3 regions of the Desulfovibrio sp. Huiquan2017 genome follow, and region 3 is predicted to be linked to each of the others. Evidence: riboswitches for the same ligand, from Rfam matches in the RefSeq annotation. Region 3 holds a riboswitch; each other region holds the start of a gene.

Region 1 (2,916 bases), on a different contig from region 3:
GCTTTTCCACCGCCGAAAAGATCACCGACGTGTCCGGGCGCGGCGTGGGCATGGACGCCGTGGTCAACGCCATCAAGGTCGCCCTGGACGGCGAGGTGTCCATCCAAAGCGAGCTGGGCAAGGGCGCGGCCTTCACCATTTCCATTCCGCTGGACCGCTCGGCCAACGAAGGCATCGTGGACGCCCTGGTCTGCAAGGTCGGCGGCGACACCTTCATCATGCCCAGCCGCGACGTGGTCGAGATTTACATGCCCCGGCGCAACGACGTGGTCGAACTGCCGGACGGCCGTGAAACCGTGGACGTGCGCGGCGAGATTCATTCCCTGCTCCGGTTGGCCGACCTCCTTGAGCTAACCCCGGAGATCGACAACATCGAGATGGCCCAAGCCATCGTGGTCCGAGTAGGCGACTACAAGGGCGCCATCCTGGTGGATGAGGTCCTCAGGCAGCAACAGGTGGTCATCACCGGCTTCACCGTCCCGGTCCAGGAAATCTTCAACATACCCATCCTGGGTTACGGTATGATGGGCGAATCCGACGCCCTGGTCATCGACGCCGAGGAGATGATCCAGCAGTTCCAGGAACGTATCACCAGGAACGCACGGTCGTCCTTGACATAAACGCCCTCCGGAGCATAGTTCACAATCTTCAGGTGTCCTCGGACTCAATAGGGAATCCCGTGCGAATCGGGAGCGGACCCGCCGCCGTGACGTTCTGCCGAACCATTTCCACACATGCCACTGGGGCTTGCCCCGGGAAGGCGGAAACGGGAGGGACCAGCCGGAAGACCTGCCTGGAGCGATCACATGGACTTGCCGCGGTGGTACGTGGGCTTGCCGCTGAGGTATAGAAGGGAAAATACGGATCCCCTTCCTCTAAATTCGAAGAGGAAGGGGATTTTCTTTCCCCACCCGCCCTTTATCGGAGAACATCATGACGTTCGTCAGAAACGCCGTCTTCCTGCTGCTCGCCCTGCTCCTGGCCGTCCCGGCCCAGGCCGGGCACCACGACGAAGGCCCGGCCAAACAGGCCGTGGTCCTGGCCGCCTTCGGCACTTCCTATCCCGAAGCGGTCAAATCCATCCTGAACATCAAGGCCAAAGTGGAACAGGCCAACCCCGGCGTGCCTGTGCGGCTGGCCTTCACCTCCAACATCATCCGCAAGATATGGCAGGAGCGCCAGAACGACGCGGCCTGGAAAAAGGCGCACGCCGACATCCCCGAGGAAGTCCTGTACGTCAAGCACCCCCTGGCGACCATCGCGGACCTCCAGAACGACGGCTACCGCGACATCACCGTGCAGTCCCTGCATGTCTTCGCGGGCGAGGAGTTCCACGACCTGATCACCCTGGTCGGCTCTCTCAGGTCCATTCGCACCCTGAAGCCGCGCCATGCGCCCTTTGTCCGGCTGGCTCTGGGCCGCCCGGCTCTGGGCATGCCCGGCGAGGCTCATCCCTATACAGAGGATCTGGCCACTGCGGCCAAGACCTTGAAAGCCGATGTGGACCGTGCCCGCAAGATGGACGCCGCCCTGGTCTACATGGGCCACGGCAACGACTACTTCTCCACCGGCATCTACTCGGAATTCCAGAAGGTCATGCGCGAAACCTACGACTACCCGATCTACATCGGCTGTGTCGAAGGGTTCCCCGCCTTCTCCGACATGGCCGTGGCGCTCAAGCATTCGGGCAAGAAGAACATCCTGCTCAAGCCGTTCATGATCGTGGCCGGCGACCATGCCTCCAACGACATGGCCGGCGACGAGGACGACTCGTGGAAGGTCCAGCTCACCAAGGCCGGATACAAGGTCACCCCGGACCTGACCGGCCTGGGCATGCTCGACGCCTGGGCCGAACTGTACGTGGCCCACGTCAAGGACGCCATGGCCCCGCGCCCGGGCGTGAAATAACCGTATGATCCACGCCGCCTCCCGCACTCCATTGCGCAATGGTCTGATCGTCGGGCTGCTCGCCGCCACGCTGGCCGGGCTGGCCCTGGCCGCCTGCGCCCTGGGGGTCATCCACATCCCGCCGAGCGAGGTCCTGCACGGCCTGGCAAGCGGATTGCGGGGGGCGGCGGACGCCCTGAACTCGACCACGGCGGGCATCCTCCTCGACGTCCGAGTGCCGCGCATCCTGACTTGTCTGGCCGTGGGCTTCGGCCTGGCCATGGCGGGCGCGGTCTTCCAGGGGCTGCTCCTCAACCCCCTGGCCGATCCATTCACCCTGGGCGTATCCTCGGGCGCGGCCTTCGGCGCGGCCCTGGCCCTGCTTCTGGGGCTGAGCTTTTTCGGCCCGGCCACGCTCCTGGCCCTGGCCTTCGCGGGCGCGGTTCTGACGCTGGCGGCCGTCATCGGGCTGGCCGGCCGGGACGGCGAACTCTCCCCGGCCTCGCTCATCCTGGCCGGGGTCATCGTCTCGGCCATTCTCTCGGCGGGCATCAGCTTCATCAAATATCTGGCCGACGAGCGCGTCTCGGTCATCGTCTTCTGGCTCATGGGCAGCTTCGTGGGCCGGACCATGAACGACGCTGCCCTGGCGGGCGCGGCCACCCTGTTCGCCTTTGCGGTCTGCCTCTATTTTGGGCGGGACCTGAACATTATGAGCCTGGGCACGCGCCCGGCGCGCAGCCTGGGCGTGGACACCGGCCGAGTCCGGTTGATCCTGCTGGTTACCGCCTCCCTGGTCAGCGCAGTCTGCGTGGCCGTGAGCGGCGTCATCGGCTTCGTCGGGCTCATCGTGCCCCATCTCATGCGCATGGTCGTGGGCCCGGACAACCGCTGGCTGCTGCCCGCATCCGGCCTGGGCGGGGCCATCCTCCTGCTCGCGGCCGACACCGTGACTCGAGCCCTGTTGCCCCACGAGGTGCCCATCGGCGTGCTCACCGCCCTCATCGGCGGCCCGGTCTTCTGCTGGAT
Region 2 (2,916 bases), on a different contig from region 3:
ATAACCGTGCTGATGACGGCGAATCGTCTGAACGCTCCCTTGACCGGATTGCAGCCGGTGCGGGTAGCCTGGCAGGCCCGGCATTCGCAGAGCGGGGAGGCGCAGTCCGGCACCCCGGCCATAGGCAGTTCGCGCAGGGCTGGGGTGATCCCCAGGACTTCGCGGAGGGCGTCCAAGATCCGGAGCGGCAGCGTTTCGTCGGGCGTGAACGAGACCACCAGGCTCGCGCACTTGAGGTTCGGCCTGACCGTCTCGATGAAATCGAGCCGGAGCAGGCTGTCCGTCATTTGCCGGGCCAGGTCCTGGTTGCGTCGTAGTCCGTTGATCCTGTAGCGGATACGGCCGGGGATGGCGTGGCGTATTTCGATTGTTTCGGTCATGGCTGTACCAGTGGGTTATGCGTAGCGTCTGAAATACACAAATCATGATTCTGATAACGAATATCTGCGCCGGGCTGTTGGAGACATTCTTTTCACAATTAACGGTTCCACTTATGAATCAGCCGTATCGAACCGCCGTGCCTTCTGCTTGATATTGAAAGTTACTATCAATGTCACGAAAAAATAGTGGATTGATCTCCGACTCGCCGCGCTCCGGGACAAGGGGGATGCGAGTGAGCCTTGAGCCGTGGTTGGCCTTGCCCCACAGCCGAACAGGGACCTGACGGGAATAGGGGCGAGCGAAAGGGAGGCCCTGGCGGCAACAGATTTTGTCGCACAGTGAGCGCGTGTTTTTCTTGGCGTTCATAATGAGGCTTCAATGTCCCGGGTACAGCTTGAAAGTCTGAAAAACCAGGCGGAAGGCTGTGTTCGAGTCGATGACAGGGGCGCCAAGGGGGGGAACGCGGTGTATCGGGTAGGTGCAATGCGAACGTCTTGTGGTTGACGGGCAAAAGATATGGGCAATCGGAGATCGTCCGTTCGTGTTTTCTCTGACGAGGCGGGAAAAGGTTTGCAAAGCCCGGCAAGAGTATATATCAAAATATCTTGATATATGGATTTGGCAAGAAACGGAAAGCGGTGAGAAGCCGCTGCGGACGCGCCGCTGTAACCGGCAATACCCGTTGATGACCACCGGATTCGGGAAGGGATTCAACATGATGGGGCCGGAAGCCAGAAGACGTCTTGCCGGAGCGCGAACGGACTCGCGAGCGGGCTGGTGTTGCAGAGCAAAGAGGACGGCATGATGTCGTTTCGGCTCATCGCCCGTTGCCGGGATGCGCTCCTTGTCTTTCACTCTCAACCATGGAGTAGACATGCACGCGCACGTTTTGGGTTTTCCCCGCATGGGGGCAAACAGGGAACTGAAATGGGCCCTGGAACAATTCTGGCGGGGCGAGATCGGGGAGACCGAACTGGTCGCCACCGCCGACGGGCTCAGGGATCGTCACTGGGCCATCCAGGCCGATGCCGGGCTCGACCTCGTCCCGGTCGGCGACTTTTCCCTGTACGACCACGTCCTCGACACTGTGGCCATGCTGGGCGCGGTCCCGCCGCGTTTCGGCTGGTCCGGAGGCGAAATCGATTTGACCACGTATTTCAACATGGCAAGGGGCAATGCCGAAAAGGGCATCCCGGCCATGGAAATGACCAAGTGGTTCGACACCAACTACCACTACATCGTCCCGGAGCTGGCCCCTGACACGACCTTTGCCAAGACCGGCTCAAGGCTGTTCGACGCCGTCGAGTCTGCCCGCAAACTGGGGCATTCCCCCAAACCGGTTCTGGTCGGCCCTATCACCTTCCTCATGCTGGCCAAGGAAACCGGCGGTTGCAACCGGTGGGCTCACCTCGACGGGCTGGTTGAGGCCTATTGCCGGATCATCGCCGAACTCGACGGGACCTGCACCTGGATTCAGTTGGACGAGCCGATCCTGTGCACCGATCTTTCGGAGGAGGCGAAGCGGGCGTTTGGCGCGGCCTACTCCCGCCTCAGGGCGGCCGCCGTCAGTTCGCGCCTGCTGCTAGCCACGTATTTTGGCACCCTGGGTGACAACCTCGATCTGGCCTTGTCCCTGCCGGTGAACGGGATGCACGTGGACCTGGTCCGGGGGCCCGGCCAACTCGGTGAGATCCTCGACAAGCTGCCGTCGCATCTGACCCTCTCCCTGGGGCTGGTGGACGGACGCAACGTCTGGAAGACCGAGTTGGAGACCGCCCTGCGAAAAGTGAACGCAGCCTGCCAGCGGACAAAGCCTGCTCAGATCATGATCGGTTCGAGCTGCTCTTTGCTCCATTCCCCCATGGACGTTGAAGGCGAGACCGCGCTGGACCCGGAACTGAAGCAGTGGATGGCCTTCGCCGTACAGAAGTGCGCGGAGATCGCGGTCCTGAAGCAGGCTTCCTCTACCGGCGACAAGCCCGACCTGTTCATCGAGAACAAGGCCTCCCTGTTGGCCCGGGGGGCGCACCGCGACGTGAGGGACGCGCGGGTGCGGGAACGCGCGGTAGCGGTCACGCCTGACATGTATGATCGCGCCTCGCCCTTTGCCGAGCGGGCCGCCGTGCAGCGGGGCCTGCTCGATCTCCCGCTGTTCCCGACCACGACCATTGGGTCCTATCCCCAGACCGCCGAGATCCGGAAACAGCGGTTGCAGTTCAAGAAGGGCGAGATGTCCGAGGCGGACTACGTCAAGGCCATGCAGGGCCACATCGCCGAAGTGGTCGCGCGCCAGGAGGCGTTGGGGTTGGACGTGCTGGTTCACGGTGAGCCGGAGCGCAACGACATGGTCGAATACTTCGGCCAGCAGCTCAACGGGTTCTGCTTCACGCAGAACGGCTGGGTCCAGAGCTACGGCAGCCGATGCGTGAAGCCGCCGATCATTTACGGCGACGTGTCCCGCCCCGAGAAGATGACCGTGGATTGGGCGCTGTACGCCCAGTCCCTCACGGATAAGCCCATGAAGGGCATGCTCAC
Region 3 (2,916 bases):
CAGCGGGCGTGTCCGAGAGCCGGTAGGCCCCGGCCGCCCGGAATCCCCGCCCCGGCCAACGGCCGGAGCGGGGCGAGGTCTTTACCTATTTCCAGACCGTTGCGGCAAGTTCCGTGATAAAACGGATTTTCGCCCACTGTTGTTCCTCGCTCAGCGTGTTGCCTTCCTCGGTGGAGGAAAAGCCGCATTGGGGGCTGAGGCAGAGTTGGTTGATGGGGACGACGGCCGCCGCCTCGTCGATGCGCGCGAGCACGTCTTCAGCCTTTTCCAGCTCGCCGGTCTTGGAGGAAACAAGCCCCAGAACCACTTGCTGGTCGCGGATGTGCCGCAGGGGGGCGAAGTCCCCGGCGCGGTCCGTGTCGTATTCGAGGAAGAAGCCGTCCAGGCGCCCGTTGGCGAACAGTTGCGGGGCCACCGGCTCGTATCCGCCGCTGGAAAACCAAGTGGAGCGGTAGTTGCCCCGGCAGATGTGCATGGTCACCGTCATGTCGGCCGGGCGTTCGGCTATGGCCGCGTTGAGGATGTCCACATATCGTTCGGCCAGCCCGTCGGGGTCTATGCCCCGTTCTCGCATGGCCGCCCGTTGTTCGACGGAGCAGAGGGCTCCCCAACTGGTATCGTCCAATTGCAGGTAGCGGCATCCCGCGTTGTAAAAGGCGGCCACGGCGTCGCGGTACGCCTGGACGATGCCCTCGGTGAAGGCGTTCTCCGTGGGGTAAAAGGCGGGCCGGGCGAACCGCTCGTCCCGGACGGCCAGCACGAAGTGAAGCATGGCCGGGGAGGGGATGGTCATCTTGGCCGTGTGGGTTCCGGCGCAATCCCGCAGGAAGGCGAAATGTTCCAGCATGGGGTGGGCGCCGAACCGGATTTCATCCACCAACTCCACGCTCTCCGCCCGGGTGTGGACGTCGTGGAAGGCGAACCCCGTGCTGGTCGTCTTTTTCCGCAGGCCGTCCAGCCCGGCGAAGAAGTCCAGATGCCACCAACTGCGGCGGAATTCGCCGTCCGTGACGGCCCGCAGGCCGCAGGCCTTTTGTTTCTCCACCAGGTCCCGGATGGCCGCGTCCTCCGCGGCGCGCAGGTCGTCTTCGGATATTTCCCCGGCCTGCAGGCGCAGACGGGCGGTCCTGACGGATTCCGGGCGCAGGAAACTGCCGACGTGGTCCGCCCGGAACGGGGGCAGATCGCGGGTCGTGGCGGATGCGAATGTTTTGGTCATGGTCTTTTCCTTTTTGTCTTGAGTTGTCGGACATGGACCCCGATTGCGTGCCGATCCTTGCGGACGGCGGCATGCCGGGGCGGCATCAGGGTAAGCCGCAAGACGGGAACGGGCTTCCGCGCGTCGGGGGCGGAAGCTGACGGATGGTTTTCATCGACTTTTTCGGGGACCGCCCATACACGGAGCCGCCCCTTCCGCCGACCTCGCGTCGGCTGTCGTGACAAGACGTCTCCTGACTCCCGGCCCGTGCGGGCCTCGCCTTCCCGCCTCGTGGGCAGTGGCTTCGGCCGGGCAATATCGGTTACAGTGGCGTGTCCGCAGCGGATTCTCACCGCTTTCCGTTTCTTGTCTTACTATATCTATATATATTGATATAGTGAAGCGCAAAGACTGTCAAGGGGGCCGTTCGTGCCTATTGACGGGCGTCATCCAAAAAATAAGGGCCGATCGGAATTTCCGGTCGGCCCTTATTCTTTGGATGAGTCGGTGCGCACTACGCATCCCCCAAGTCGGTGGAGACGGCTTGAACGATGTCGCCTCGAGTGTTGTATGTGCCCGTGGACTCGACCTTGACGAGTTCGCGGGCCACCTCGGGATTCTCCAGCACCTCGCGCTGGAGACGAACCTTGCGAATTGACTTGATCTGTTCGGACAGATTCGGGCCCTGGGTTTCCAAACCGGCAATTTCCATGATTCGTACCTCCTTCCATGGAGCATTGAACATATTTCTTGCCGCTTTTATCGGTGAATATTGGGAAACCTTTAGGGCTTTGAGCGGTCCGCGCGGCTGGCGCTCACCTAACAATTTTATCTTGTTGACTTTTTTCATATAAAGAAATGCAAATATTTATCGATGGTAGAATCGTCGTTGTCGCTTCGGCTACTTGGTTTCCCGGGCGTAGACCTCGTCGAGGATGGCCTTGCCGCCCGCTTCGAGCACCCGCCCGGCCAGGATCATGCCCAGGTCCCAGGCGTGGCGAACGTTGCCTTCGACCGTGCGACGGATGGGCGTGGAGCCGTCCACCTCCGCGACGTAGCCGGTCAGCTGGAGGGTCTCGCCTTCAATCTCGGACCAGGCCGCGATGGGCACCTGGCAGCCTCCGTCCAGCCCGGTCAGGAAGCCCCGTTCGGCCAGGACCTGATAGCGGGTGGGAGCGTGGTCCAGGAAGGCGAGCAGGCCGCGCACCTCATCATCGGCCGAGCGGAACTCGATGCCGAGCGCGCCTTGGGCCACGGCGGGCAGAAACTCCGGCGGCCCCAGGATTTCCTGCTTGGGCGCGGACATGCCCAGCCGCTTGAGCCCGGCGGTGGCCAGGACGATGGCGTCGTAATCGCCGTTCAACAGCTTGTTCAGCCGGGTGTCCAGATTGCCGCGCAGGGTTTCGATCTTGAGGTCCGGGCGCAGGGCGCAGAGCTGGGACTGGCGGCGCAGGCTCGAAGTGCCGACCACCGCGCCTTGGGGCAGCCCCTTGAGGCCGTCGTACTTGACCGAGAGCAGGGAGTCGGTGGGTTCCTCGCGTTCGGGGATGATGCCGACTTCCAGGCCTTCGGGCAGTTCGGTGGGCACGTCCTTCATGGAATGGACCGCCAACTGGGCGCGGTCGTCGAGCAGCGCCTCCTCGATCTCCTTGACGAAGAGTCCTTTGCCGCCGACTTTGGCCAGCGGCACGTCCAGAATCTTGTCTCCTCTGGTCTTG

The links. Region 3 has a riboswitch for cobalamin ahead of J0909_RS07555 (5-methyltetrahydropteroyltriglutamate--homocysteine S-methyltransferase). Riboswitches for the same ligand answer to the same signal wherever they lie in the genome.
Region 1: it holds a riboswitch for cobalamin, as region 3 does, so the genes downstream of both, J0909_RS16020 (sirohydrochlorin cobaltochelatase) here and J0909_RS07555 (5-methyltetrahydropteroyltriglutamate--homocysteine S-methyltransferase) in region 3, are expected to answer to the same signal.
Region 2: it holds a riboswitch for cobalamin, as region 3 does, so the genes downstream of both, metE (5-methyltetrahydropteroyltriglutamate--homocysteine S-methyltransferase) here and J0909_RS07555 (5-methyltetrahydropteroyltriglutamate--homocysteine S-methyltransferase) in region 3, are expected to answer to the same signal.

The regions. Positions count from the first base shown of each region.
Region 1 is NZ_JAFMPN010000019.1:77,663-80,578, reverse strand. It holds gene J0909_RS16025 (chemotaxis protein CheA) at 1-620, shown strand, start outside; cobalamin riboswitch at 634-811, shown strand; gene J0909_RS16020 (sirohydrochlorin cobaltochelatase) at 934-1,908, shown strand; gene J0909_RS16015 (FecCD family ABC transporter permease) at 1,913-2,916, shown strand, end outside.
Region 2 is NZ_JAFMPN010000016.1:16,291-19,206, reverse strand. It holds gene J0909_RS14295 (heavy metal translocating P-type ATPase) at 1-380, opposite strand, end outside; cobalamin riboswitch at 953-1,138, shown strand; gene metE (5-methyltetrahydropteroyltriglutamate--homocysteine S-methyltransferase) at 1,256-2,916, shown strand, end outside.
Region 3 is NZ_JAFMPN010000007.1:161,365-164,280, reverse strand. It holds gene cobT (nicotinate-nucleotide--dimethylbenzimidazole phosphoribosyltransferase) at 1-26, shown strand, start outside; gene J0909_RS07555 (5-methyltetrahydropteroyltriglutamate--homocysteine S-methyltransferase) at 86-1,219, opposite strand; cobalamin riboswitch at 1,427-1,587, opposite strand; gene J0909_RS07550 (hypothetical protein) at 1,713-1,910, opposite strand; gene hemC (hydroxymethylbilane synthase) at 2,100-2,916, opposite strand, start outside.